DNA from 2 places in the Janthinobacterium sp. HH104 genome. Region 2 is predicted to be linked to the other one. Evidence: predicted binding sites of a transcription regulator. Region 2 holds the regulator's gene; the other holds the start of a gene.

Region 1 (14,959 bases), on a different contig from region 2:
CAAGGACTTCAAGCTGGCCCTGAATCCGCTGGCCAAGGAAGTGGTGCAAGCGTGGCTGGAACCGGGTGCGGAACTGGCCCAGCCGGAAGAACGCTTCCAGTTCGAGCGCCACGGCTATTTCGCGGCCGACCGCGTCGACAGCCAGCCTGGCAAGCCCGTCTTCAACCGTATCGTCACCCTGAAAGACAGCTGGCAGCCCGCCAAATAAAGGCTGACGGCACACGAAAAAACCGCTTCGGCGGTTTTTTTTCGTTTCAACGAGAAATATTGCTTGTTGACTATAATAACGATAATTTTGTATATTAAGCAGCTATTGAGCAATTTGCAATTTTAATAGTGCTTGTACAACGCAGCCTAGCCTCCGCCGCCCAGGCGGCACCCGATTCCTCTTCCTGATGCGGATGGCGATGTCTTCTACTGCCGGCGAACACCCCTTATCTGCTGAAAAAAGGCCGCAGTGGCTGCTCGGCTTCGTGATGTCGACGATGGTGGGCCTGCTGTTCTATATGGCCGCCTCGCTGTCGATCGAAAACGATGCCAGCGAGCTATTCAACAATCTGGCCCGCAATACCCAGAAAAACATCGAATCGCGCGTCAAGTCGTATGCCAACCTGCTGCGCGGCACGGCCAGCCTGTTCCACGCCAACGAACACGTGAGCCGTGAGCAATTCCACCGCTACGTGGCGAACATCGCGCTGCAACAGAACTATCCGGGCGTGATGAACCTCAATTACAGCCAGGAACTGGACGAGACGCAGCGCGCCGCCGTCGAAGCGGCCATGCAGCGCGACTATCCGCCCGGGCGCGACGGCTATCCGGCGTTTGCCATCCATCCGCCCGCCCCGCGCGCGCACTATTCCGTGCTGGTGTATATCGAACCGATTGCCAGCGCCCCTGAAAAATATGGCTATGACATCGCCTCGCGCCCCCTGATCGCCGAAATGCTGGCGCAGTCGCGCGATTCTGGCCACATCAGCAATTCCGGCGTGCCCGTGCCGATGCAAGGCCGCCCCCAATTGACGGGCATGGCCATGCGCCTGCCCGTGTACCGTTTTGGCATGCCGGTCGATACGGTGGAGCAGCGGCGCGCGGCGTACCAGGGTTCCGTCGGCATCGGCTACGACCTGGTGACGATGATGCGCAGCGCGCTGGCGGACATGCCGGTACGCAACGTCCGCCTGACCCTGTTCGATATCGGCCCGCAGGCGCGCGCACCGCTAGACTTACCGCACGACATGCGCCCCATCTTCGACAGCACGACGGCAGGCATGCATGCGCCATGGTGGCTGCCCGGCAATTCCGGCCGCTACCTGAGCAGCACGATGCTGATCGAACATAATAGCCGCGTGTGGCAAGCACTGTTCAGCGTGCGCAAGAGCGACCTGTATACGCGCTTCGACGCCTTTTTGCCCTGGCTGGCCCTGCTGATAGGCTTTGCCAGCACCATGTTGCTGTACATGCTGTTCCACACTCTGGCATCGTCGCGCCGGCGCGCCATCCAGATGGCGAACGGCATGACGGAGGAATTGCGCGCCAGTCAGATCCGTCTGCAGCTGTCGCACCAGAAACTGCGCCGCTTGGCGGCCCATGCCGACCAGATCAAGGAAGAAGAGCGCAAGCGCATCGCGCGCGAAATCCATGACGACCTGGGACAGAACCTGCTGGTGCTGCGCATCGACGCAGACATGCTGGCCTCGCGCACGCATCGCCGCCACCCGCGCCTGAATGCCCGCGCCCGCTCGACCCTGGAACAGATCGACGCCACCATCAAGAGCGTGCGGCAGATCATCAACGACTTGCGCCCTACCGTACTGGACCTGGGCGTGAATGCGGCCGTCGAATGGCAGGTGGCGCAATTTCGCCAGCGCACGGGCATCGCCTGCGAAGTGAGCGAAAGCCATGACGACATTTGCCTCAGCGACCAGTGCGCGACGGCCCTGTTCCGCATCCTGCAAGAGTCGCTCAGCAACATTTCCCAGCATGCCCATGCCAGCCGCGTGCAAGTCAAGCTGGAAAAGTGCCGCGATACGGTATCGATGAGCATCAGCGACAACGGCGTGGGCGCTGCCATCGACGGGCGCAACAAGCTGGGCTCGTTTGGCCTGGTGGGCATCGAGGAGCGCATTAAGTTGCTAGGCGGCACTTTTTACATCGAAAGCAGTCCCGGCGCCGGCATGAGCGTGCACGTCAGCGTACCGCTGGGCGCGGACGCCACCGCATTTCCCTACCAGGAAGAAAGCCGGGCCAGCAATTGACAGGCGCGCGCCCGCATGAAGCAAGCTCAGCTTGCATATTTCGTAATTAGATGCAATATTAATGTGGAACAACTCAGCGCCCGCCCGCCATGGGCCAGGCATTCCTCGACTACTTGCCAGGAGTACGCACCCGCCGCTTTCCCTTGTTTCACCGTATTTCCCACAACGCTCTTTACAAAAGGACATTCATGGATACGAACGACAGTTTCAAGGCAATTGCCGATTTGAATTTGGACGCGATCAAGGTCAAGCTGATGCACCGCGAGTCAGGCGAAGGATGGAGCCTGGAAAAGGCGAATGCGGTGGAATTCGAATACCGCCGCTTCCTGATCCTGATGAAACAGTTTCCGGAAGAAGAAACGGCGCCACTGATGGACGTCGATACCTTCTGGCACTACCACATTCTCGACACCCTGAAATATGCGGCCGACTGCGAACAGGTGTTTGGTTACTTCCTCCATCACTTCCCCTACATCGGCTTGCGCGGCGAAGACGACGAAGCGGCGCACCATCGCGTGGGCGAGCGCATGAAGCAGCTATATGAGCAAACGTTCGGAGAAGATTATATCCGCACGGAGACGGCGTATTCGGGTCGCGCCGTACAGGCGGCGTATTCGGGGCGGGCTGTGCAGGCTGCGTATTCGGGACGGGCTGTCCAAACAGCATTTTCCAGTGCGGCGGTACAGGCAACGGCCTACTCGGGCCGGGCTGTGCAAACGGCGTTTTCCAGTGCGGCGGTGCAGGCGACGGCGTATTCGGGCCGCGCGACCGGGGCTGCCAGCACCGCATTTTCCAGCGCGCCTGCCTCACTTACCGCAGCGGTGGTCAAGTCGTCTTCGACTGGCCTGGAAATGGGGCGCTTCTATGTCGATCGTCCGGTATTGAACCGCGACCCGCAATAGAAAAGCGGAAAACAGATGTGGCTGCCGCACGCGGCAAGCCTGACTTACCCAGACGGCACCTCTCAGTTTGCCGTCTGTCAGGCGCTCTTAGGCAGCCATCAACTCGCGCAGTTCACGAATGCTGAAATCGCTGATTTCATGCATGCGGATGAGGATCGTGGCGCCGATCGGCAAGGTGTTGTGACGAATCTTGCTGATAACAGGTGGCGCCACTTCCAGAGCTCGCGACAAAGCGGCATCGTTTTTCAGTTGCAGCTTGTCGATGATCGCATCGAGGACGCGATTCGGGTTGTAGGTAGGCAAAGAGGTAATTTGTTTGAGAGACATGATCAAAAATCCGTACTTGTTGTATTAGGGCAATAAAAGACAGAATGTCTCTTCCGCACTAATTCAGGGTAAACACACTAAAAAGCGCCATCACTTATGCGGCTTTTACGCCACAAACAATATAATACACGCTATTGTTGATTTTTGCGTAACTTAGAGCAAAATTGTGATAATTGAAGAGAATTGACGCACTTGGAATGTGCTAGAGGATAACTCAAATCGGAAAAATTTGCTGCACGTCATCAATTTTTACGATGAGCAACACCGCTATGCATGAGCCAGGCTATGGCCATGAGGGTGCCCAGGCGAGCCATTTCTGCGGATAAATGCCAGCCTTGCGCGGCCACGCCGGCCGGGGTGGCAAGCGGGCAAGTGCATGGGAAATCGTCCGCGCGGCACCAGGCCAGTTGCCGGCGAATTTCATCGGGCGGTGGTGGGGGTTGCAGCGCATGTTCGCGCCGGCGCATATAAGCGCGCACTTGCTCCTTGCTGGGGTGACTCGTTGCTCGCATGGCTCGCTCCTGCTGACGGGAAACAACGTCACGCTGGTTGTAGATGCAGAGCCCGCCACAAGAGCCCAGACGCGTGACGACATTGCTCACCATATCGCCAGCGCGCCATGGCGCGTTTGCGGTGCATCAAATGGCACGGCCCCGGTGTTGCGCCGGAACCCGTACTGCCCCACGGCCTGCTTCCGTCTTATTTCTTTTGCTGGCGCACGCGCTGTTGCTGTTTTTCCTGCGTTTGCTGGCGGTTCTGCTTGCGCTCGAACAGGGTGACCGCATCTTTCTTGGCTTGCTCGACGGTACGCATTTCTTCATGCGCATCGTGCGGGACGAAAAATTCGGCGTCCTGCGCCGCCACGACCAGCTTGATGGCGGCTTCGTCGTCGAGGTCGTACAGTTCCGTCAGGACGGTGGTGACCTCGTCCAGGTATTCTTCGTAAGTGAGGGTGCTCATGCTGTCTTCCTTAAGTGAGTGGCGCAGCGCGGGAACGGCGCGCTGCGCGCCGGCCCAGCAAAGTGCGCAGATAACCGGCCATTTTACCCGATGCCGGCGCCATCGGCGGACAGCGCCCGCAAGGCATCGGCCACGCGCGCGTAGCGCAGGCGCACGCCCAGCTCGCGCTTGATGCGCGTATTGTGCAATCGGCGCGATTCGGACATGAACGACAACAGCATCGGCGTGACCACTTGCCGCAGCTCGGCACGGGGCAGGCGCGGCGGGCGCGGCAGGCCGAACGTGTCGGCCACGGCATCGAAATACTCGGCCATCTTGAGTTCGCTGTCATCGCTGGCGTGATACACGCGTCCCGGCTTGCCGCGCCACAAGGCCCGTTCGATGATGCGCGCCAGGTCGTCGGCATGGATATGGTTGGTGTACACATCGTCATCCGCGGCCAGGGCCGGTGTGCCTTCGCGCAAGCGTTTCAAGGGCAAGCGGTCGTCGGCATAGATGCCGGGCACGCGCAGGATGACCACCTTGGCGCCGCGTCGCGCGCCCCAGCCGCGCAAGACCTGTTCGGCGTCCACCCTCCGCTTCGCGCGCGCATTCGCTGGCGCCGTCGGCCGCGTTTCATCGACCCAGGCGCCAGCGCAATCGCCATACACGCCGCTGGTGCTCACATACACCATGCGTGCATGCTCGGGTAAAATGGCGGCCAGATTGCGCGTGCGCCGGTCCAGCAAGCCCGACGACAGGGGCGGCGCCAGGTGCACGATCATCGTCGCCAGTCCCGCCAGCCGTTTCAGGCTGGCGCGGTCGTCGAGGTTAGCCACGATGGGCACGGCGCCGGCTTCCCGCAACTGCGCGCAGCGCGCCGGCTGGCTGGTGACGGCAAAGACGCGAAAGCGCGCGCGCAGCAGGGGCAGCAAGCGCATGCCGACGTCGCCGCAGCCCAGGATCAGCAGGCGCGGCAAGCCTGACGGCTTGCGCAAAGAGTGCATTAACATATTTTTCATCTCAAGGATTGTATGACTTTTCAAGTTACTGTTCAGCCCAGCGGCCACCAGTTCAGCTGCGAAGCGGACGAAACCGTGCTGGCGGCGGCGATACGCGCCGGCGTGGGCTTGCCGTATGGCTGTAAAAATGGCGCCTGCGGTTCCTGCAAGGGCAAAGTGGTTTCCGGCACCGTCCAGCACAAGGCGCACCAGCAGCGCGCCCTGACGCCGGAAGAGGAAGCGGCCGGTTTTTCCCTGTTCTGCTGCGCCACCACGGACGCCGACCTCGTCATCGAAGCGCGCGAAGTGGCGGGCAGCAGCGACTACCCGATCAAGAAAATGCCGTCGCGCGTGACCACCATCGAAAAAGTCGCGCCCGACGTCGTCGTGCTGACCCTGCAGTTGCCGGCCAGCGAGCGCCTCAACTACCGCGCCGGACAGTATATCGAAATCCTGTTGCGCGACAACAAACGCCGCAGCTACAGCATGGCCAGCGCGCCCGCCGACGGCGGCCCCGTGACCCTGCACATCCGACACCTGCCGGGCGGCCTGTTCACGGACCAGGTATTTGGCACCATGAAGGAGCGCGACATCCTGCGCTTCGAAGGCCCGATGGGCACCTTCTTCCTGCGCGAAGATTCCGACAAGCCCGTCGTGCTGCTGGCCTCGGGCACGGGCTTTGCCCCCCTGAAAGCCATCGTCGAACACATGATCAACGAGCGCTCCACGCGCCCGATCACCCTGTACTGGGGCGGCCGCCGTCCGCATGACCTGTACATGGATGCGCTGTGCCGCCACTGGGCCGCCGACTTGCCGCAGTTCACCTATGTGCCCGTCGTGTCGGACGCCCTGCCGGAAGACGCGTGGGAAGGCCGCACGGGCTTCGTGCACCAGGCCGTTATCGCGGACTTGCCCGACCTGTCAGGCCACCAGGTATATGCCTGCGGTGCGCCAGTGATGGTCGATTCGGCCCACCGCGACTTCGTGCAGCTGTGCCAGTTGCCAGAAGACGAGTTCTACGCCGACGCTTTCACCACGGAAGCCGACCTGGCCAAGTAAGCGTCACTGTCCAGACAGCGGGGCGCGGCTGGTGCGGCGCCCGCTGCCACCACCGCTCTACCCCGCTGCTTCCTGGAAATTTCATGTCTCTCGCCTCTGCCGGCAACGGCTTCAGCATCCTGCGTCACCGCAACTTCGCCTTTTATCTTTCCGCCCGCGTGCTGGGCACGGTGGCCGTGCAGATGCAAAGCGTGGCCATCGGCTGGCAGGTGTACCAGATCACGGGCAGCCTGTTCGACCTGGGCTTGATCGGCCTGGCGCAGTTCGCCCCCTTCCTCGTCTTGATTTTGCCGGCAGGCCATGTGGCCGACCGCTACAACCGCCGCAACATCATCGCCTGGTGCCTGGCGGCACAGCTCGCTTGCGCGCTGGCCCTGCTGGCGTTCACCCTGAGCGGGCTCTCCATCGTGTGGCCCGTGTTTGCCGTGCTGGTGCTGTTCGGCAGCGCGCGCGCCTTCATGATGCCGGCCACGCAAGCCGTGCTCGTCAACATGGTGCCCACGCAACACTTCAGCCGCGCCGTCGCGCTCAGCTCATCGAGTTCTCACGTGGCCATCATCCTGGGCCCCACCTTGGGCGGCTTGCTGTATTACTTCGGCCCCAAGGTCGTGTATTTGATCTCGTCCGCGCTGCTGGTCGTGTCCGTCCTGCTGATGCGCGCCACCACGCCCGCGCCGCAGGTGGTCAAGCGCGAACCCGTCAGCTGGCATACCCTGCTCGAAGGCTTGCGTTTCGTCTGGTCGAAACCCATCGTGCTGGGCGCCATTTCACTCGACCTGTTCGCCGTGCTGTTCGGCGGTGCCACGGCCCTGCTGCCGGCGCTCGCGCACGACGTGCTGCATATCGGCCCCAGCGGACTGGGCCTGCTGCGCACGGCGCCCGGCGCCGGCGCGGCCCTGTGCTCGATCGCGCTGGCCATCTTCCCCATCACGCGCAGGGTGGGCCCATGGATGTTCGGCGGCGTGGCCGTCTTCGGCCTGGGCACGCTGGTGCTGGGCAGCACCAGTTATTTCCCGCTGGCGCTGGCGGCGCTGTTCCTGATGGGCGCCGGCGACATGGTCAGCGTCTACATCCGGCATCTGCTGGTGCAGTTCGAAACGCCCGACGAAATCCGCGGCCGGGTCAGCGCCGTGAACGCCGTCTTCATTGGCGCCTCGAACGAGCTGGGCGAATTCGAATCGGGCCTCACGGCCGGCTGGTTCGGCCTCGTGCGCGCCGTGCTCTTCGGCGGCGCCGCCACCCTGGCCGTGACGGGGATCTGGGCCGTGCTGTTCCCCGTGCTGTCGCGCATGGACCGCTTCCCCCACCACGAGAAGGAAGCGGCCGCCAGGACGGCCACCACGGCGGCAACTTAAGCGCTAAGATGCGCTATCCCAACAGATGCATCCTGGCACCATGAAAATCACGCTTCCGTTCCGCAGCTTCATCCGCAGCCGCCCCCACCTGAGCCTGGCCACGGCCATCGGCGTGGCGGCCGGCCTGCTGCTGCCTGCATCGTGGCAACAGATGACGCGGTTGCTGACGGCGTGGAACGTGGCCGTCTGGTTCTACCTGGCGACGATGGCCTGGATGATGATGCGCGCCAACCACCACCGCGTGAAAATGATGGCGGCGCGCCAGGACGAGCGGGCGGCAACAGTCTTGTCGGCCCTGTCCGTCGCATCCGTGATGAGCCTGGTGGCCATCGTCTCGCAGCTGTCTTCGATGAAAGACCTGGCACCGGACGAGCGCGCGCTGCACTACGGCCTGACGATCCTCACCCTGGTCGGCTCCTGGTTCCTCGTCGGCACCCTGTTCTGCTTCCACTACGCCCACCTGTATTACCAGGCCGATCCCGCACTGCGCCCGTTGAAATTTCCCGACGACGAGCAAAACCCCGATTACTGGGATTTTCTGTATTTCGCCTTCACCATCGCCGTGGCCGTGCAGACGTCGGACGTTTCCGTGCAGACGCGCATGATGCGCCAGATCGTGCTGGGGCAGTCCGTGCTGAGCTTTTTCTTCAACCTGGTCGTGCTGGGGCTGTCGATCAATATCGCCGCCGGTCTGATCAATGGTTGAAATAATTTCGTGGTGGAAACTTGACCTGGCTGAAGGGTTAAGCTCATCTTAATCGTGCGCACCCTCTTGAAATACTGGAAAGAGGAGTAAGATAAGTTCCATGCACAGAGGTCATGTGCATGGGGCAGCAACCAGGCCGCAGCACGCCTGAGATGGGTTTTTTTTGAATTGACAGGAGTAAGCATATGCAAATCAATATTCATACCGACAGCACCATCGCCAACACCGCTGGACTGAACGAACATGTGCAATCCGTACTTGAAAGCGCACTGAGCCGCTTCCGCGACAACCTGACCCGCATCGAAGTCCACATCAGCGACACGAATGGCCCGAAAGGCGGCGCCGACGATATTCGCTGCGTCATGGAAGCACGCGTTGCTGGCTACCAACCGATCGCCGTGACCGAACAGAACGCCACCGTGCATCAATCCGTTGCCGGCGCCACTGACAAACTGAAACGCGCCATCGATAGCGCCTTGGGCCGCCTGCAAGACAGCAAGCGCCACGCCACCGGCAAGAATGCCTTGATCGATACGGCCGAAGCGGAAGAAACCGCCGAGTAATTCCCCACCTGCAGGATTTTCAGAGACTGAGGCAGCCGTTCAAGGCTGCCTTTGCACATCTGGACCCGCCTTCCTGCGCGACAATATCCATAGCAGAACAGCAAGCATTCCGGCGTATTAACACCGCAATGAAATAATTGTCGTATTTCTCACAGTAAGTGACATCAAGCAAGCCTTTGGCGTTACAGCCAAGGCCGCTTTACGCTATCATGAAGCTACCGGCCCTCTGCTCGCGCGCGCCGGCTTTTTGAAAGTGTGATTGTGGAACAGATCGGCAACTTCGGCGCTTCAGGCTGCAACATCGGCGATTTACAGCTATTTCGCGATGGGGCGGATAGCCAGACGGCCGCCATGCTGGCGCCCTGCCCCGTCATGCGCCTCGAAGCGGGCGAAGCCATTGCCGACACACAGGGTACTTGCCTATACATCGTCCTGCGCGGTTCGCTGGCCGTGGCCGCCGACATCCATACGGGCATGGATGACGGCACCGTCAGCAAGGTCTTGCCCGGCGAAAGCGTGGGCGAACAATCGGTGCTCGATGAAGCGAGCAACCTGGCCGCCATTTCCGCCCTGGAAGAAACCGACTTGCTGGTGATCGACGCGGCCGTCGTCTGGGAATTGATCGAGCAATCGAACGGCCTGGCGCGCAACCTGCTGCGCCTGCTGTCCTTCCGCATCCGCGCCGCCAACGCCTTGCTGCGCCGCCGGCAGAAACTGGGCGAGTTTTACCGCCAGCTGTCGATGGTCGACAGCCTGACGGGCCTGTACAACCGCGCCTGGCTGACGGATTTACTGCCGAACATGATCGTCACGGCCCACGCCAGCGGCTCGCCGCTGTCGCTGGTGATGATAGACCTCGACCATTTCAAGCGCTTCAACGACACGCACGGCCACCAGGCGGGCGACCAGGCGCTGCGCATCGCCGCGCAAGTGCTGGGCGCGGCCCTGCGGCCCACGGATTTCGCCGTGCGCTACGGTGGCGAGGAAATGATGGTGATCTTGCCCGATACCAACGAACACGTGGCCCTGCGGGTCGCCGAACGCTTGTGCGAACGCATGCAGCAAGCCGTCATCTTCGCCGACATGCGCAGCGCGCTGCCGCACATCACGGGCTCGTTCGGCGTGTCCAGCCTGGCGGCCGAACAGGATGACCATGCGCTGATCGCGACGGCCGACGCGGCGCTCTACCGCGCGAAGGCAGGCGGACGCAACCGGGTCATGCTATAGCTCAGGCAGCCTTGCTGTCGGCCGGCTTGGTCGCATCCGGCTTGGCAGCGTCATCCTTCTTGCTGCTGTGCGCGGCGATGAAATCCGCATAGCCCTTCTGCACCAGTTCATACGTCTTGTCGATATTGCCGGCGATATCACCACCCAGCACTTTCAAGCCTTCCAGGATATCGCGCGCTTCCTTGAAGCCTTTTTCCATGCCGCCGCTGATGGTATCCATGAATTTTGTCAGAGCCGCATCGTCATCCAGGTCGGGATTCTGTTTCTTGAAGGCGTCAAAAAACCCGGTCGACAGCGATACAATGCGGCTCGCCGTCGCTTCGGCGCTATTATCCTGCGACGCCGCGTTCTGGATCGCGTCGTCGCCGTACTGGCCTTTCAGCGCTTCATTAATGTTGGTGATGGCCGTCTTGTACAGCAGCGCCAGCGGCTCGTTCTCGGAACCGATCGACACGTTCAGCGACGCCTGCATGATGGAGGCGTTCAATTGCAGCTTCGTGCGGTCGTTGACGCTCATTTCAGCGTTGATGCCGTCCTTTTGCTGGACTTTCTCGTCCTTGCCGGCAACGCCCGTACTGACGGAAGTCACGGAAGGGTTGGAATTGCCGCCTGCGGCGATGGGAATTGACACGATAGACCTCCTTGAACGGGCAATGTATGCCACCATGCGGGAAACGCGATGATGACCATCCTCTCGTGTAGTATCGGCAGGTTTTCAGAAAACTGTAGCAGCGGCGCGTTTACGGCCCGGATAACCAATCAAGTAACCAAGTAATGACCATCAATGACTAACCAGACCTTTCTTTGGCACGACTACGAAACCTTTGGCGCCCAGCCGCGCCGCGACCGCCCGGCCCAGTTTGCCGCCATCCGCACGGATGCCGAACTCAACGAGATCGGCGAGCCGATCATGCTGTATTGCCAGCCAGCCAATGATTTCCTGCCAGACCCGCAATCGTGCCTGATCACGGGCATCACGCCGCAGCAGTGTCTGCAGCTGGGCGTGCCCGAACACCAGTTCGCCGCCACCATCGAAGCGGCCTTTTCGGAGCCGGGCACCATCGGCGTGGGCTACAACACCATCCGTTTCGACGATGAAGTCACACGTTTCCTGTTCTGGCGCAACCTGATCGACCCGTACGCGCGCGAATGGAAGAACCATTGCGGCCGCTGGGACATCCTCGACGTCGTGCGCATGACGCACGCGCTGCGCCCGGAAGGCATTCAATGGCCGAAACGCGACGATGGCCAGACCAGTTTCAAGCTGGAACACTTGAGCAAGGCCAACGGCCTGGTCCACGAAGCGGCGCACGATGCGTTGTCGGACGTGCGCGCCACCATTGCCCTGGCGCGCCTGATCAAGCAGAAACAGCCGAAACTGTTCGAATTCTGCCTGGCCCTGCACAAGAAGGACAGGGTCGCCAGCGAAATGGGCATGCACCTGGCCGCCGGCGAGCGCCAGCCTTTCCTGCACGTGTCGGGCATGTTCCCCGCCGAGCGCGGCTGCGTGGGCGTCGTCTGGCCGCTGGCCACGCACCCGAGCAACAAGAACGAGATCCTCGTCTGGGATTGCGCCTACGACCCGCGTGAACTGTTCGAACTGGACGCCGACACCATCCGCACGCGGCTGTTCACGCGCAAGGAAGCCATGCCCGAAGGCATGACGCGCCTGCCCGTGAAAAGCGTGCACCTAAACAAGTCGCCCATGCTGGTCGGCAACCTGAAAACCTTGTCGCCGGCCATGGCCGCGCAATGGGGCATCGACGTGGACGCGGCGAAGGTCAACGCGCAATTCGCCGCCACGGCGCCGAACATGGACGCGATCTGGGCCGAAGTGTTCCAGCGCCCGGGCGCGAATGTGGCGCTGGACGTGGATGAGGATCTGTATAACGGTTTTGTCAGCAATGACGACCGCCGCCTGCTCGAATCCTTGCGCCGCGAAACGCCGGCAAAGCTGGCCACGGCCCGCCCCTCGTTTGCCGACGAACGCCTGCAGGAATTGCTGTTCCGCTACCGCGCCCGCAATTTCCCGCAAACGCTGAGCGAAGCGGAAAGCCTGCGCTGGGAACAGCACCGCGCCGCCCGCCTGTTCGACGGCGACGGCGGCGCCCGCACCATCGAGATGCTGTTTACGGAAATCGACGTGCTGTCGGAATCGGTGGATGAGCGGGGAGAAGAGATTTTAGGCGAGCTGTACGACTACGCGGAGATGGTGGCGCCCATGCGCGACTGAAAGAGGGCGCGAGCCGGGTAGGTCGGATTAGCGGGCAGAAGGCCCGCGTAATCCGACAAGATTGTTGACGTTACCTGTGTGTCGGGTTACGGCCGCTGGCCTAACCCCACCTACATTTTTGATGGATGGTGCTTAAACCGAACGATGCTGATTGATCGCATCGCGCGTTTCAATGGCCACGCGACGCGCCGCGTCGGCAAAATCTTCGCCCGCTTGCGGCGTGGCGTAGATGATGGCGCGCGACGAGCTGATCATCATGCCCATGCCGTTCGCCGTCTGGCCCGCGCCGACGGTGGCGGCGATGTCGCCTCCCTGGGCGCCGATGCCGGGCACCAGCAGCGGCATGTCGCCGACGATGGCGCGCACTTGCGCCAGTTCTTCAGGGAAAGTGGCGCCGACGACGAGCGCGCACTGGCCATTCTTGTTCCATTTGTCGGCCACCAGGCGCGCCACGCGCTGGTACAGCGGTTCGCCGTCCGTATTCAGAAATTGCAGGTCCGAGCCGCCCGGGTTCGAAGTGCGGCACAGGATGATCACGCCGCGGTCTTTCCACGCCAGGTAGGGATCGAGCGAATCTTCGCCCATGTAGGGATTCACGGTGACGGCGTCGGCGCCGTAGCGCTCGAACGCTTCGCGCGCGTATTGCGTGGCCGTCGCGCCGATGTCGCCCCGTTTCGCGTCGAGGATCAGCGGGATGTGCGGGTAGTTCTCGCGCACGTAGCGGCAGATGTCTTCCAGCTGCTTTTCCGCGCCCAGCGCGGCAAAATACGCGATCTGCGGCTTGAAGGCGCAGGCCAGGTCGACCGTGGCGTCGATGATGCGCGTGCAAAAGGTGGTGATTCCATCAGGCAAGTCGCGCAGTTCGGCCGGCAGTTTCGCCAGGTCCGGGTCCAGGCCTACGCACAGCAGGGAATTATTGGCCGTCCACGCGGCGGATAATTTATTGATGAAATTCACGGCACACCTTCTCTATATTCAGTTGCAAACCCCGTATTGTAACGCGGCATGGACCCGGGAAGGCAGGCAGGGGCGGCGGCCAGCGCTTATTAAACCGACATTGCGGGCCGTTTCAGGTATATTTGCCTCACCTCCTTTACTCTGCACGGAACCCATCATGCAAATCACCAATCAATTCACCAAATGGCTGCGCCTGGCCCTGAGCGTCACCGTCCTGGCCGGCATCCTGACGGGCTGCGGCTACAACGAATTCCAGAGCAAGGACGAAGCCACCAAGGCCGCCTGGGGCGAAGTGGTCAACCAGTACCAGCGCCGCGCCGACCTGATTCCCAACCTGGTCAACACCGTCAAGGGCTATGCCACGCACGAACGCGAAACCCTGGAAGCGGTGACCAAGGCGCGCGCCGCCGCCACCAGCTTCCAGATCACGCCCGAAGTGCTGAACGACCCGGCCGCGTTCGAAAAATTCCAGCAAGTACAAGGGCAGCTGTCGTCGGCCCTGTCGCGCCTGATGGTCGTGTCCGAAAAATACCCTGACCTGAAGGCCGATACGAGCTTCCGCGATTTGCAGTCGCAGCTGGAAGGCACGGAAAACCGCATCACCGTGGCGCGCCAGCGCTACATCGTTGCCGTGCAGGATTACAACGTGCATGCGCGCAGCTTCCCGAACAACCTGACGGCCATGGTCTTCGGCTACAAGGTCAAGCCATCGTTCACGGTGGAAAACGAAAAAGCCATCTCGACCGCGCCGACCGTCAACTTTGGCAAATAAGATGAAAGCCTGGTCTTATCTGGCGGCGCTGGCGACGGCGCTGCTGCTGTGGACGATGCCGCCAGCCGGCGCGCAGGGCTTGCAGCCTGTGCCGCCGCTGGCGGCGCGCGTGACGGACAACGCCGGCATGCTGGACACCAAGCAGAAAGCGGCGCTGGAAGGCGTGCTGGCCGATTACGAAGCCAAGACGGGCAGCCAGATCGCCGTGCTGCTGGTCAAGAGCACGGAACCGGAAGCCATCGAGCAGTACAGCATCCGCGTGACGGATGCCTGGAAGCTGGGCCGCAAGGGCGTCGATGACGGCGTTCTGCTGATGGTGGCGAAGGACAATCCATCGTCGCTGCGCCGCCTGCGCATCGAGGCGGGCCGCGGCGTGCAGGGCGTGCTGACGGATGCGCAATCGAAACGCATCCTGCAAGACGTGATCGCCCCCCATTTCAAGCAAAACGATTATTACGGCGGCCTGGTGGCCGGCGTGGGATCGATTGCCACCCTGCTGAACCAGGAGCAATTCCCCGCACCGGCCCAGCAGAAGGCGCCGGCCACGGTGGACGCGGGCGGCATGACCTTCTGGCTGCCGCTGCTGTTCTTCGGCTTTCTCGTCGTGCTGACCCTGTTCCGTTCGCGCGGCGGGCCTAACCGCCTGCAGCGCGGCAGCAACTG
Region 2 (14,959 bases):
GATGACTTTGAACGCGCCGCTGGCTGCCGAATGCGAGCGTTTCTTGGTAAGCTTGGGCAAACCATTGGCCGTTGCCGCACGATAAGTAACCAGCGCGTGCGCGCGACACTACTCATAAGGTAGTCAGTCGCCATCATTCATTCTCAAGGAGCCGGCGGCTATGCTGTCGGGAAACATGGCAAGAAAGCAATTTGATCTGATCGTCTTCGATTGGGACGGTACCCTGATAGACAGTACCTCGACCATCGTCAAGTGCATCCAGGCATCGGCCAAAGACCTCGGCTTGCCCATTCCCACCGAGTTGCTCGCTTCGCACGTGATCGGCCTGGGCTTGCAGGAAGCGATGCAGCTGGTGATGCCCGACGTGGAGCCGAAATACCATGCGCGCATGGCCGAGCGCTACCGCTATCACTATCTGTCGCGCGACCATGAGCTGACCCTGTTTCCCGGCGTACACGAGATGCTGCAGGAACTGTCGCAGCAGGCATACTTCCTGGCGGTGGCCACGGGCAAGAGCCGTGTCGGCCTGAACCGCTCCTTGAATGCCGTCAAGCTGCTGTCCCTGTTCGATGCGACGCGTTGCGCCGATGAAACGTTTTCCAAGCCCCATCCGGCCATGCTGCAGGAACTGACGCGCGAGTTGGGGCAGGATATGCGCCGTACCGTGATGATCGGCGACACCAGCCATGATTTATTGATGGCAAGCAATGCAGGCGCGGCAGGTATTGCCGTAGAGTATGGAGCGCATCCGGTGGCGCAGTTGCAAGCTTGCAATCCCCTGTATTCGGCCGCCACGGTGGCCGACCTGCATCAATGGCTGAGCGAGCACGCATGATGACTGATGTTGCGGAAGTGTTGATTTGTGCGGCCGATGCCGTGGCCGATGGTGGCAAGGGCGTGCGCTTTCCCGTCGCTGCCGGCGGCGAAGCGACCACGGGCTTTGTCGTGCGCCATGGCGGCAAGGCGTATGGCTACCTGAACCGCTGTGCCCACGTACCGATCGAACTGGACTGGGCCGAAGGCGAGTTTTTCGAGTCCAGCGGCTTGTACCTGATGTGTTCGACGCATGGCGCCATCTATGTGCCGGAAAGCGGTCTGTGCGCGGGCGGCCCCTGCAAGGGCGGGCGCCTGCGTCCGATCGCCGTGGCCGAACGCGATGGCCGGCTGTACTGGCAGCCCGACGAGTATGTCCAGCCGCTGCAGGCCTGAGGCCGGGGCAGGCTTTATTGTAATTTAAACAAAGTGAATCATGAGCGATAACACGAATGACAAGCTGGACAGCAGCGCGCCAGCCGCCGGCCACGGCGTCCCTGCGGGGCACTGGGAGCGCGACGTGCTGGAAAAGCTGGTATTTGCTACTTTGCAAGAACAACGCGCGCACCGCCGCTGGAGCATCTTTTTCAAGGTCTTCGGCCTGCTGATCGTGCTGTTCGCCCTGTGGGTGTTTTATGACTACAACACGGCCGACGACAGCGAAACCCTGGGCCGCCACACGGCCCTGATCGACATCAACGGCGCCATCGAGTCCGAAGGCAGCGGCTCGGCCGCCGTCGTCATCCCCGCGCTGGACAAGGCGTTTTCCGATAGCGGCTCCGTGGCCGTGGTGCTGCATATTAATAGTCCGGGCGGCAGTCCCGTGCAGGCCGGCATGATCGTCGACGAGATGCAGCGCCTGCGCAAGGGCTATCCGGACAAGCCTTTATATGTGGTGGTCGATGAAATGTGCGCTTCGGGCGGCTATTACATCGCGGCCGCCGCCGATCGAATCTATGTCAACAAGGCCAGCGTGGTCGGCTCCATCGGCGTGCTGATGGATGGCTTCGGCTTTACGGGCGTGATGGAAAAGGTCGGCGTCGAGCGCCGTTTGCTGACGGCGGGCGAGAACAAGGGCTTCATGGACCCGTTCAGCCCCCTGACGGAAAAGCACAAGGCGTATGCGCAAGGCATGCTCAATGAAATCCACCAGCAATTCATCGAGGTGGTGCGGGCGGGACGGGGCAAGCGCCTGAAGGAAACGGCCGATACCTTCTCCGGTTTGTACTGGACGGGCGCGAAAGCCGTGGAAATGGGCCTGGCCGACGATTTTGGCACGGTCGACAGCGTGGCGCGCGACGTCGTCAAGGCGGAAGACATCGTCGACTACACGCAGCATGAAGGCTTGCCGGAACGGGTGCTGAAAAAGTTTGGCGCCGCCATGGGCGCGGGTGCCATGAAGGCGGCCGTGCAGCAGTCACAACCGGCGTTGCGCTGAGGACATCACTCTTGGCTGGCAGGCAAGCCAATCGAGAATGATTTTCAATAAGGTGGTAAATTGGCTTGAAAATGGAGCTGCTTGGGCTATAGTGAAAGCGTAGTTCTTTTCAAGGAGGGGCGATATATCAACTATGTTGTCAGTACTAACTTGATTGGCAGGTCATGGAACTACTCGCCGCATCGCAGATGTGGTTTTGAGTGAATTTACATTCCTCACTAAAGTCCCGATGGGGCTTGGGAACGGCGGCGCAATGCCGCCGTTTCCTTTTGTGCGTCGTTCGTGCCGGACGGGTGAGTGTTGCTCGATGTTGTAGCTGGGCGTGCTGGCAAGGCAGGCATGCGAGGGCGGGGCATGGCCGGTGGTCGGATGGGGGGCGCTCAGACGGCGCAGCCGTTGCAGTGCGCGGGCAGGGCGGCTGCCTGCCGGGCCGGCGCTACGCCGGTACTGGCGCCGGAACTGATCTCGGGCACTGTGTCCACCATGGCGGGCGCCGTCACGTTGTCGGTTTCCGCGTTTGCGTCCGCATCCGCGTGGGCAAAACCGCCGAGTTCCAGCCAGCACATGAAATGGCATTGCGCCTCGGCATGCCAATGCGTCTGGCTCGCTGGCGATGGCGTTGCGTCCGCATCCTGCGGCGCCGGGGCGCTGCTCCAGCGCGCCACGCCGAGTCTGACCTTGTGCATGGCCGCCTGTTCCGTAGCGATGCGCAGGCGCATGTCGGCGATGCTGCCTTGTAAGGCGATGGTATCGGTATGCTTCATACAATGTCCTTGTGAATCGTTGCTTGGTTATTATTCCTAAAGCTCGTTAGGCGGATTCCTAACGAAGTTTCAGTCTATCAATGCGATATTCCGAGCGCTTGATATTGCTCAAAGGAATTGGCCATTTATATCGAAATCTCACCTTGTACTTCAGCTCATCTGTGCATGCGCAAGGCTGGTGCGCCCTCGGCGGCCTTGCGCAGGCCGCGCGCGCGGCCGCTTCACGCTGCCAGCCGCTTCTGGTAAAGTCACGCCCATGAGTAAATTATCCCTAGACCGCATCCTGCAATCGCAGGGTTTTGGCACCCGTAAATATTGCCGTTCCCTCATCGAAGATGGCGATGTCGTCATCGATGGCGTCACCCAGACCAATTACCGCACCACCGTCGAGACCGAAGGCCTGGTGCTGCACGTGTTCGAAGAAGAGTGGGTCTACCGCGCGCACCTGTACCTGGCGCTGAATAAGCCCGCCAACTTCGAATGCTCGCGCAAGCCCAGCCATCATCCTGGCGTGCTGACCCTGCTGCCGGAGCAGTTCACCTGGCGCGAAGTCCAGCCCGTCGGCCGGCTCGACCACGATACGACCGGCATGCTGCTGATGTCCGACGATGGGCCGTTTATCCATGCACAATCGTCGCCGAAGCGCCACGTTCCCAAGATTTACCAGGCTACCACGCAAGAGCCCGTGACCGATGAACTGGTGGCCCTGTTGCTGGCCGGCGTGCAATTGCACGACGAGCCGGCCCCGCTGGCGGCCCTCGTCTGCGTCAAGCGCGGCGAACACCAGCTGGAAATCGTGCTCGAGCAAGGCAAGTACCACCAGGTCAAGCGCATGCTGGCCGCCGCCGGCAACCATTGCAGCGCGCTGCACCGTTCCGCCATCGGCAGCCTGACCCTGGAATCGCTGGGCATTGCTGAAGGCGAGTGGTGCTATCTCACGCCTGAGCAAATAGCGCTGCTGGCGTAATTTCTTCCTGATCGCCAAAGCCGGGGATGTCCCGGCTTTTTGGCGTCTTTAGCCCCCTATTGCCTGCATTTGACGAAATTTCCCGCACATGAAATTAGCTACCCTGAACGATGGCACGCGCGATGGCCAGCTCGCTGTCGTCTCGCGCGACCTGAAAACGGCCCACCTGGCCGATGGCATCGCCTCGACCATGCAAGCGGCGCTCGACGACTGGAGTTTCATCGCGCCCCAGCTCGACTTGCTGTACCAGACCATCAATAGCGGCCGCGGCCATCGCGCCTTCGAGTTCGACCCGGCCAACTGCATGGCGCCCTTGCCGCGCAGCAGCCTGCGCGTGGCGGGCGCGTCCTACCTGCAGCAGATCGAGCGCGCCTGCAAGGCGGCGGGAATTGAGGCACCCGCCAATCTGCGCGATGCGCCAAGGATGTACCAGGGCGCCAGCGACGATTTCCTCGGCGCCCACGATGCCATCACCCTGGCGCACGAGCAGTGGGGCATCGATTACGAGGCCGGCATCGCCGCCATCACGGACGACGTGGCCATGGGCTCGACGCCGGACCAGGCCCACCTGAACATCAAGCTGTTGATGCTGGTCAACGACATCACCCTGCGCAATCTGGCACCCGACGAACAGGCCAGCGGCTACGGCTTCCTGCAGGCGAAGCCGGCCATGGCTTGCTCGCCTGTCGCCATCACGCCCGACGAACTCGGTGACGCCTGGCGCGGCGGCAAGGTGCATTACGCCCTGCGCTGCAGCCTGAACGGCAAGTTGACGGGCCAGCCCCACGCGGGTGCCGACATGGCGTTCAATTACCCGCAATTGCTGGCCCATCTGTGCCAGACGCGCAATGCGCGCGCCGGCAGCGTGGTCAGTGCGGGCGGCGTCGCCAACAAGGAAGTCAAGAAGGGATTTTCCAGTATCGTTGAGCGACGTAACCAGGAGATGATCGCCGATGGCGTCGCCAGCACGCCGTATCTGCTGTTTGGTGATATTGTTCGCCTGGAAATGCTGGGTGACGACGGCAAGTCCCTGTTTGGCGCGATCGAACAGACCGTGAAGCAGGCGGAAGCCAGGAAGTCCCGCTAAGGTTTCTGAAGAGCAAAGGAAATGCAGGGGATTTGCCCCCCTGTTCCTCCGATGGCAACAAGGTACTTGACTCGATAATGCTCCATGCCCAGTCCGTATTGCGCCTAGCCAGGCCGCAGGACTTCACCGGAGTTGATTGATGTCGGAAGACAGCGACGCAGAAAAGACCGAAGCCGCGTCACCGAAGCGCCTCGAGCAGGCGCGTGAGGAAGGCGACGTTCCGCGATCGCGTGAAGTGGCCACGTTTACGGTGTTGATGGCGTCCGGCTGCTGCCTGTGGTTTGCCGGCGACGCCATCGTGCGGCGGCTGACGGCTGTCATGGTTTCCGGGCTGACGCTGGACCGGGAGCAGATACTCAATCCCGACGCGATGATGTTGCGCATCGGCTATGACGTGGGCTCGGTCTTGCTGACCTGCCTGCCGTACGCCGCGGCCATCATGCTCGTCGCCCTGGCCTCGCCCGTGCTGGTGGGCGGCTGGCTGTTCAGCTCCAAGGCGTTCACCCCCAATTTTGGCAAGCTCAACCCGATTCGTGGCCTGGGCAATATGTTTTCGAAGAATGCGCTGGTGGAGCTGCTCAAGGCCATTGCCAAGACCCTCGTCGTCGGCGTCGTCGCCTGGATGGTGATGCAGCATCAAAAGGATGCCGTGCTGGGCCTGTCGGTGGAATCCTTGCGCGCCGGTTCGGCCCATTTGATCAGCCTGCTGATCACGGCCTTTTTGCTGATCGTCGGCGCCCTGGGCCTGATCGCCGCCATCGACGGTCCGTACCAGATGTGGCACTACGCCAACAAGATGAAAATGACCTTGCAGGAAGTCAAGCAAGAGTCGAAGGAGTCGGACGGCAATCCGCAGATCAAGGCGAAGATACGCCAGATGCAACATGAAATGTCGCGCCGCCGCATGATGGCCGACGTGCCGACGGCCGACGTGGTGGTAACCAATCCTACGCACTACGCCGTGGCCTTGAAGTATGGCGAGAATTCGCGCGGCGCACCGCAGGTGGTGGCCAAGGGCATCGACGAAGTGGCGGCGAAGATCCGCGAACTGGCCGGCGAACACAAGGTCGCCATCCTCGAAGCGCCGGCCCTGGCGCGCGCGCTGTACAAGCACACGGACATCGGCGACGAGATTCCCGAGGCGCTGTACGGCGCCGTGGCCGAAGTGCTGGCCTACGTGTTCCAGCTGCGCAGCTACGGCAGCGGCCACGGCGAGCGCCCCGACAAGCCGAAAAAACTCGATGTCCCGCCCGAGCTCGACCCGCTCGACCCCGCATCGCAGACCAAACCCGCAGCAGACGCGGCAGACAAGAATAAAGGAAGCACACCATGAACGGCCTGACCATGCCAGCCTGGCTCAGCGGATTGAAAGGCAACGCCAGCAAGGGCCTCGCCGCGCCGATCATCATCATCATGCTGCTGGCGATGATGGTGCTGCCGCTGCCCGCCTTCATCCTCGACATCTTCTTCAGCTTCAATATCGCACTGTCCATCATCGTGCTGCTGACGGCGCTGTACACGGTCAAGCCGCTCGACTTCATGGCGTTCCCGACCATTTTGCTCGTGTCGACCATGCTGCGCCTGTCGCTGAACGTGGCGTCCACGCGCGTGGTGCTGACGGAAGGCCATACGGGTGCCGACGCGGCCGGTAAAGTGATTGAAGCGTTCGGTCACTTCCTGATCGGCGGCAACTTCACGGTCGGTATCGTGGTCTTCATTATTTTGACGATCATTAACTTTACTGTCGTGACCAAGGGTGCGGGCCGTATCGCCGAGGTGGGCGCCCGCTTCGCGCTGGACGCCATGCCTGGTAAACAGATGGCCATCGATGCTGACCTGAACGCCGGCCTGATCGGCGAAGACGAAGCGCGCCGCCGCCGCACGGAAGTGGCGCAGGAAGCGGAATTCTATGGCGCCATGGACGGTGCCAGCAAATACGTGCGCGGCGACGCCATCGCCGGCATCATGGTGACCGTCATCAATATCGTCGGCGGCTTGCTGGTGGGCTTGCTGCAGCATGACATGGGCTTTGCCGACGCACTCAAGAACTACACCTTGCTGGCCATCGGTGACGGCCTGGTGGCGCAGATTCCTTCGCTGATCATTTCCACGGCGGCCGGTATCGTTGTCTCACGCGTGGCCAGCGAACAGGACATCGGCACCCAGCTGGTGGGCCAGCTGTTTGCGAAACCGCAAGTGCTGTATATTACCGCCGGCATCATCGGCGGCATGGGCTTGATCCCCGGCATGCCGAACATGGTCTTCATCCTGCTGGCCTCGCTGCTGGCCGGCTCCGCCTATTTGATCAGCAAGAAGCGCACGCAGGAAAAAGAAGCGGCCGAGAAACCGGCCGAAGCGCCGCAGGCGACCGTGGCGCCCGAGCAGGAAGAAGCTAGCTGGCAAGACATCATGCCCGTCGACACCCTGGGCCTGGAAGTCGGCTACCGCTTGATTCCCCTGGTCGACAAGACGCAGGGCGGCGAATTGCTCAAGCGTATCAAGGGCATCCGCAAGAAATTCGCCCAGGAAGTGGGCTTCCTGGCGCCGCCCGTGCATATCCGCGACAACCTGGAATTGAAGCCGTCCGCCTACCGCATCACCTTGAAAGGCGTGGAAGTGGGCGTGGGCGAAGCGTTCAACGGCCAGTTCCTGGCGATTAACCCCGGCATGGCCAGCGGCACCTTGCCGGGCCTGGCCACGAGCGACCCCGCTTTCGGCTTGCCGGCTACCTGGATCGACGCCAGCCTGCGCGACCAGGCCCAATCGATGGGCTACACGGTCGTCGATGCGGGCACCGTGGTGGCCACGCACTTGAACCATTTGATCACCTCGCATGCGTCCGAGTTGCTGGGCCGCGCGGAAGTACAGTCGCTGCTCGACCACCTGGGCAAGGACGCGCCGCGCCTGGTGGAAGATCTGGTGCCGAAGATGCTGTCGCTGTCGGCTCTGCAAAAAGTGCTGCAGAACCTGCTGGCCGAAGGCGTGCACATCCGCGACATGCGCACCATCATCGAAACCCTGGCCGAGTACACGGTCAGCACGCAAGACCCGAACGAGCTGACGGCGCTGGTGCGCGTGTCCCTGGGCCGCGCCATTGTGCAGCAACTGTTCCCCGGTGCGGCCGAGCTGTCCGTGATGACGCTCGACAGCCGCTTGGAACGCCTGCTGATGCAAGCGATGGGCAATGGCGGCGACGGCGCCGGCATCGAGCCCGGCCTGGCCGACACCATCGCCCACCAGGCGGGCCTGGCTGCCCAGCAGCAGGAAGCGCTGGGCCTGACACCGGTGCTGCTGGTGCCGGCGCCGCTGCGCGCCCTGCTGTCGCGCTTCCTGCGCCGCGCCTTGCCTCAACTCAAAGTGCTGTCGCATGCGGAAGTGCCGGAAACCAAGACGATCCGCGTCACGGCGCTGGTGGGTGCGCAGTAGTTGACAGAGTTAATGCCGGGGTCAGACCCGCCGGGTCTGACCCCAGCCTTCGTTTGGGTCAAAAAAACATCAATTTCCTCCCGGCAAACTGAATAACGGGTACTTTCCCGTCCTGTTCCTTCGATCGTTTCCTGCAAGCATCGCTAATAATGGAAACTGTCCGAGTGATCTGTGTCCATGTGGAAGACAGCACTCAAGCAACAGGAGTCGATGATGGTCACACAGTTCAGCCAATATTGCGCCACCCCCGCCTTGGGAGGCCGGTCATGAATGTGAAGAAATTTACGGGCGCCTCGTCGCGCGATGCGCTGCGCAAGGTGCGCGAAGCGCTGGGCCCCGATGCCGTGATCCTGTCGAACCGCCAGGCCGATGGCGTGGTGGAAATCCTCGCGCTGGCCAATGACGATGCCGCTTCGCTCGCTTCGCCGCCGGCCGCGTCCGAAATGGCCCAGCCCCGTCCCCAGTTGCAGACCCAGTTCGCCACGCCGCAGCGTCCGGCCGCCCCGGCCCAGCGCCCGGCTGCGCCCCGTCCTGCCGCACCGCGCCAGGCTGCCTCCGAGCCAGTGGACATGGCCCGCATGCAGCAGATGATGGCCAGCGCGCTGGCGCACGTCAAAGAGAACGCCGCCGCCGAGATGAGCGGCATGATGAATGAAATCCGCGCCATGCGCGGCATGATGGAAACCCAGCTGGCGGAAATTTCGTGGGGTTCGACGCAGCAGCGCGAGCCGCAAAAAGCCGTCGTGCTGCGCGAAATGCTGGCCGCCGGCTTTTCCGCCAGCCTGGCGCGCTACCTGATCGACAAGCTGCCCGCCGGCCTCGACGGTGCGCAAAGCATGCGCTGGATCAAGACCGTCCTCAGCCGCAACCTGAACACGGTGGCCAATGAAGACGCCATGCTGGAGCAGGGCGGCGTATTTGCCCTGGTGGGCCCGACCGGTGTCGGCAAGACCACCAGCACGGCCAAGCTGGCGGCCCGCTGCGTGATGCGCCACGGCCCGGAAAAGCTGGCCCTGATCACCACCGATGCCTATCGTATCGGCGCGCATGAGCAGCTGCGCATCTACGGCAAGATCCTCGGCGTGATGGTGCATTCCGTGAAAGATGAAGCGGACTTGCGCATCGCCTTGAAAGAATTGAAGAACAAGCACACGGTGCTGATCGATACGGTGGGCGTGAGCCAGCGCGACCAGATGGTGACGGAACAGGTGGCCATGCTGTCGGGCGCCGGCGCCGACGTGAAGCGTTTGCTGTGCCTGAACTCCACGGCGACCCAGGAAACCCTCAACGAAGTGGTGCGCGCCTATCAGGGCAGCGGCCTGGCTGGCTGCATCATGACCAAGCTCGATGAAGCGGCGTCGATCGGCAACGTGCTCGACGTGGTGATCCGCCAGAAGCTGAACCTGTTCTATGTGTCGAACGGCCAGCGCGTGCCGGAAGACCTGTACCTGGCCGACCGTGGCTACCTGATCGACCGTGCCTTCAAGCTCAAGCGCGACTCGGCGGCCACGCAGTTTTCCGATGCCGAACTGCCGCTCCTGATGGCGCAGGCGGCCGCCCGCAACAATGAAGCGCGCGGGGTGCATCTTGGCTAATTTTGATTTCGACCAGGCTGAAGGCTTGCGCCGCATGCTGGCCGGCCCGCAGCCGCGCGTCATGACGTTCCTCTCGGCCACGCCGCAGGACGACAAGGGCGCCATGCTGGTTAACCTGGGTGCTTCGCTCGTCTATGGCGGCAATGACGTGCTGCTGCTCGACGCCAGCGGCGGCAGCGATGGTGTGGCCGCGCGCCTGGGACTGGCGCACGGCGCCAGCCTGCGCGACGTGGCGCGCCAGCAGTGCGGCTTGAACCAGGTCATCCACCAGGTGCCGCAAGGCTTTGGCGTGGCCAGCCTGGGCGCGCGCAACCACCTGATGGACAGCATGGACTATGCGGGCGAGGAGGAGCTGCGCCGCCTGGGCAAGACTTTCGACGTGCTGGCGCGCCGGAGCGGCATCGTGCTGGTCGACGGCGTCGTGGCAGACGAGGGCGCCTGTTTCCCCGTGCCCTTGATGGCGTCGTCCGATATCGTCGTGCAAGTGTCGACCAGCGCCACCTCGATCAAGGCGGCGTACTGCCTGATCAAGCGCCTGAGCCAGGAACTGGGACGCCGTCCGTTCGGTATTCTCGTCACCGGCGCTTCCGAATCCGAAGCAAAAGTGGTATACGATAATATGGCACAGGCGGCGAGCCGTTACCTGGCCGTGAAGCTGACGTCGATGGGTTCGGTGCCTGCCGATGAGTATCTGCACCGCGCGGCGCGCCTGGGCCGCAGCGTGGTCGATGCGTTTCCGCTGGCCGGCGCCTCGGTGGCGTTTCGCGGACTGGCCGAGCGGCTGGCCCGTTCGGCGGCGCCCGTGCTCGGCGGCACCTTGTACCAGACGGGGAGCCCGCACCAGTTCAGCGCCTGAAGCCAACCGTAGCACCAGATAAGATGAGAAAACAATAAGCAGCCTATGTACACGGTCAAAGGGAAATCGAACAAGGACTATTTGCTGACGGAGCACATTCCGCTGGTGAAGCGTCTGGCGCACCATATGAAGGCGAAATTGCCGCCTTCGGTCGAGGTCGATGACCTGATCCAGGCCGGCATGATCGGCCTGCTCGATGCCATCAGCCGCTATGAAGAGACGCATGGCGCGCAGTTCGAGACGTATGCCGTGCTGCGCATCCGCGGCGCCATGCTCGACGAATTGCGCACCAGCGACTGGTTGCCGCGCAGCATGCGCCAGAACATGCGCAAGATCGAAGAGGCGATGAGCACCTTGCAGCAGCGCCTCGGCCATCCACCGACAGAGTCGGAAGTGGCGAAACTGCTCAAGATGTCGCTGGCCGACTACCAGGAAATGCTGGGCGACGGCGGCGGCCACCAGCTCGTGTACTACGAAGACTTTCATGACCCGGACGGCAATGACAGCTTCCTCGACCGCCATTGCGTGGACGAGGACAGCGACCCCTTGCGTTCCCTGCTCGATACCGATTTCCGGCAATCCGTGATCGATGCCATCGACGCGCTGCCACCACGCGAGAAAATACTCATGGGCCTGTATTACGAAGAAGAGCTGAACCTGAAGGAGATCGGCGCGGTGATGGGCGTATCCGAATCGCGCGTCTCGCAACTGCATACCCAGGCCGTCGCGCGCCTGCGCGCAACCTTGAGGGAGCAGGCGTGGACTGGTCCAGCGTAATCGGGCTGGCGCTGGCGCTGGCGGGCCTCTTGGTCGGCCAGGCACTGGAAGGCGGCAAGATGGCCTCCCTGCTGCAGCCGGCCGCCTTTGCCATCGTGGTCATCGGCACTTTCGGCGCCGTGCTGCTGCAAACGCGGCTGCGCACTTTCGTGCGCGGCCTGGAAATGCTGCGCTGGGTCTTCCTGCCGCCAGCCGACACGCGTGCCGCGCTGGCGCGCGATATCGGGCAATGGAGCTTGACGGCGCGCCGCGATGGCCCGCTGGCGCTCGAGCGCCTGATGGAAAACACGGCCGACCGCTTCAACGCCAAGGGCTTGCGGATGATCGTCGACGGCATCGCGCCGGACAAGCTGCGCCAGCTGCTCGACGTGGAAATCTCCGCCTACGAAATGGCGGAGCGCCAGGCCGTCAAGGTGTGGGAGTCGGCGGCCGGCTATTCGCCCACCATCGGTATTCTGGGCGCCGTGCTGGGCCTGATCCACGTGATGGAAAACCTCACCGACCCAAGTAAATTAGGCAGCGGCATCGCCGTGGCGTTTGTCTCCACCATCTATGGCGTCGGCCTGGCCAACCTGCTGTTCCTGCCGGTGGCGAATAAACTCAAGGCCATCGTTTCGCGCCGCGTGCTGCAGTACGAAATCACGGCCGCCGTGCTGTACGACATCGCCACGGGCGACCACACGCGCATCATCGAAGAGCGCGTTTCCAGCCTGCTGCACGAGCACTGACCATGATGCGGCGCGCGCGCAGGAAGTATGACGAGGAACCGGACAACCAGGACCGCTGGCTGATCTCGTACGCCGACTTCATCACCCTGCTGTTCGCGTTCTTTGTCGTCATGTACGCCATTTCGCAAGTCAACGAAGGCAAGTACCGCGTCTTCCAGAACGCCATCGGCCAGGCCTTCAGCCTGGAAAAGGGCGCGCCGCCCATCATCATGGAAGCGCCGCAAGCGATCCCGCTGCCGAATCCCGCCCTGAAACGCCGCACGGAAGCCATCCGCCGCGAGCGTGAACACATGACGCGCCTGGCGCAGGACTTGACGTCGACCCTGGCGCCGCTGGTCAAGGAAGGCAAGGTGCGGGTCACGCAGACGAGCCGCGGCGTGAGCGTGGAAATCAATGCCAGCGTGCTGTTCGACCCGGGCGCGGCGCGCCTGACGGCTGAGTCGGACCAGGCCCTGCGCGCCGTCGCCGTGCTGCTCAAGGACGATACGCATGACGTGCAGGTGGAAGGGCATACGGACGTGCAGCCGATCAGCAATTCCAACTTTGCCTCGAACTGGGAATTGTCGGCCGCGCGCGCCAGCGCCGTGGTGCGCCTGTTCATTGCCAGCGGCGTCAAGGCGTCGCGCCTGACGGCCGTCGGTCACGCCGACAATATCCCCGTGGCGCCCAATGAAACGGCGGAAGGGCGCGCGCGCAACCGCCGGGTCGCCGTGACGATCCTCTCGGGCATCCCGGAAACGGTGATGGAAGTGCCGACAGCGCCCGTGGCGCCGGCACCGGCACCTGCTCCGGCCAACTGACGGTCGTCAACTGCGGGCCGCCGCTTGGTACAATCGCGGCCTTCTTTCTTTTTATTTCTCCATCATGAAAAGCAGCTCCCAGGGCGGTCTCGTCTACTCCACCGAAACGGGCCGCATGTGTCCGGCCTGCCGCCAGCCGCTGGCGCAATGCGCGTGCAAGGCGCAAGCGAAGGCGGCGCCGGCGGGCGACGGCGTGGTGCGCGTGTCGCGCCAGACCAAGGGCCGCGGTGGCAAGAGCGTCACCGTGGTCAAGGGCTTGCCGCTGGACGCCATCGCGCTGGCCCTGCTGGGCAAGCAGCTGCGCACGCAGTGCGGCTCGGGCGGCACGGTCAAGGATGGCGTGATCGAAGTGCAGGGCGACCATGTCGACACCATTCTTGCCGCGCTGACCAGGCTGGGCCACCAGCCGAAAAAGGCGGGCGGCTAGCCGGGGCGCGTGCGTGCGGAGGCGTGCGGCCCGCTGCCGTGCGCCTGTGGTAACGTGCATTTCCTTTTATGCGCCACCTCATATGAATAACAAACTGACCGGTATCGCCATCGCCGCTGCCATCGCGGCAGTGCTGGCGGTCGTGTATTGGCCCGCGCCCGATGGCGGCGCACCGGACGCTGCCGCCACTGCTGCCGCCAGCGGGCCGCCGGGGCGCAGCCTGGCATCGTATTTGAATATCGATGCCACCCCGGCCGCCGATGCCGCGCCTGTTGTCGTGCCCCTGGCGCAGCGGCTCGAGCGCCTGGCCTCCAGCGGCAAGCCGGAAGACGCGTATGCGGCCTATAACCTGATCGACGACTGCATCGTTTTCCAGCGCGAAAGCCGCTTGCCGGGGATGGAATTCGAGCTGGGACGCGAGATGACGGCGGAAGAAAAAGCAGTCCAGCAGCAGTTGTGCGCGGGCATGACGCAGCGCCAGCGCGAGGATCGCCTTGGCTACCTGGCCACTGCCGCGCAAGGCGGCGTGCCGGGCGCGGCCACCCTGTTCCTGTCGGAAGGTCCGTTCGGCGACCGCAGCGCGCTGCGCAACCGTCCCGACGATCCGCTGGTGCAGGCCTGGAAGCGGCAAGCGATCGCCCAGCTGACAACACAGGCGGACGCGGCGGAACTGAGCAGCGTGTCGACCCTGATGATGGCCTATCTGCGCGATGGCGACGTGGTGCAGAAGGACGCGCCGCAAGCGTATGGCTACCTGCTGGCCCTGCGCATGGTCTACAACGACATCCTCACGCCAGGCACGACGAACCCTTACCAGGATGAATACTGGCACTGGCTGCAAAACGAGCTGACGCCGGAACAGCAGGCCGCCGCCCTCACCAAGGCGAATGGCATCGCCGCGAAATTCCGCCAGCATACGGGCCGGCCCGCGCACGGTTGAGTGCGTAGGCCAGCCCCTGCCTGGGCTGGCCCGTGCAGAGGCCAGCCCGTGCGTGGAACCGCCGCGCCTGCCCCGTGTCTGCCAGCTACGGCAGTGCTTGCAGGCGCCCCGATGCCGGTCAGGCAGCCGTTTTGCGGCGCCGTATGCTATACCCGATCAGGCCCAGTCCCGCCAGCAGCATGCCATAGGTTTCCGGTTCCGGTACGGCCGTGGTGATGGAAATGTCCAGCACGGAATCACGCACGCCGATGCCGCTTGCCACCAAGGTGTAGGTGCCAGGTCCCAGCAGGCCGTCGAAGGTCGAATGGGCAAACGCACCCAGCACGCCGGTGAAGGTATCC

Evidence for each region. The regulator FliA, encoded in region 2, starts transcription of late flagellar genes. The targets are predictions, from matches to a motif close to CTAAAGTTTNNNNNNNNNNNGCCGNTA.
Region 1: a site for FliA is predicted at 11,037-11,063, ahead of JAB6_RS13770 (DUF5610 domain-containing protein). Genes of this name have one in related genera too.

The regions. Positions count from the first base shown of each region.
Region 1 covers NZ_LRIB01000034.1:18,318-33,276, forward strand. Annotated here, with positions in the region: gene JAB6_RS13715 (glutamine--tRNA ligase/YqeY domain fusion protein) at 1-208, shown strand, start outside; gene JAB6_RS13720 (CHASE domain-containing protein) at 408-2,255, shown strand; gene JAB6_RS13725 (glycine-rich domain-containing protein-like) at 2,444-3,157, shown strand; gene JAB6_RS13730 (hypothetical protein) at 3,245-3,484, opposite strand; gene JAB6_RS28440 (hypothetical protein) at 3,727-4,089, opposite strand; gene JAB6_RS13735 (hypothetical protein) at 4,184-4,444, opposite strand; gene JAB6_RS13740 (SDR family oxidoreductase) at 4,528-5,445, opposite strand; gene JAB6_RS13745 (CDP-6-deoxy-delta-3,4-glucoseen reductase) at 5,458-6,483, shown strand; gene JAB6_RS13750 (MFS transporter) at 6,567-7,838, shown strand; gene JAB6_RS13755 (DUF1345 domain-containing protein) at 7,879-8,544, shown strand; gene JAB6_RS13760 (HPF/RaiA family ribosome-associated protein) at 8,730-9,107, shown strand; gene JAB6_RS13765 (GGDEF domain-containing protein) at 9,369-10,334, shown strand; gene JAB6_RS13770 (DUF5610 domain-containing protein) at 10,336-10,965, opposite strand; gene sbcB (exodeoxyribonuclease I) at 11,119-12,567, shown strand; gene pyrF (orotidine-5'-phosphate decarboxylase) at 12,700-13,524, opposite strand; gene JAB6_RS13785 (LemA family protein) at 13,682-14,296, shown strand; gene JAB6_RS13790 (YgcG family protein) at 14,298-14,959, shown strand, end outside.
Region 2 covers NZ_LRIB01000036.1:52,464-67,422, forward strand. Annotated here, with positions in the region: gene JAB6_RS16000 (RluA family pseudouridine synthase) at 1-85, shown strand, start outside; gene JAB6_RS16005 (HAD-IIIA family hydrolase) at 176-835, shown strand; gene JAB6_RS16010 (Rieske 2Fe-2S domain-containing protein) at 832-1,209, shown strand; gene JAB6_RS16015 (S49 family peptidase) at 1,250-2,251, shown strand; gene JAB6_RS16020 (hypothetical protein) at 2,632-3,015, opposite strand; gene JAB6_RS16025 (pseudouridine synthase) at 3,272-3,982, shown strand; gene JAB6_RS16030 (fumarylacetoacetate hydrolase family protein) at 4,071-5,069, shown strand; gene flhB (flagellar biosynthesis protein FlhB) at 5,209-6,402, shown strand; gene flhA (flagellar biosynthesis protein FlhA) at 6,399-8,495, shown strand; gene flhF (flagellar biosynthesis protein FlhF) at 8,762-10,090, shown strand; gene JAB6_RS16050 (antiactivator of flagellar biosynthesis FleN protein) at 10,083-10,946, shown strand; gene JAB6_RS16055 (RNA polymerase sigma factor FliA) at 10,992-11,723, shown strand; gene JAB6_RS16060 (flagellar motor protein) at 11,705-12,451, shown strand; gene motD (flagellar motor protein MotD) at 12,457-13,251, shown strand; gene JAB6_RS16070 (translation initiation factor Sui1) at 13,316-13,678, shown strand; gene JAB6_RS16075 (hypothetical protein) at 13,761-14,618, shown strand; gene JAB6_RS16080 (FxDxF family PEP-CTERM protein) at 14,737-14,959, opposite strand, start outside.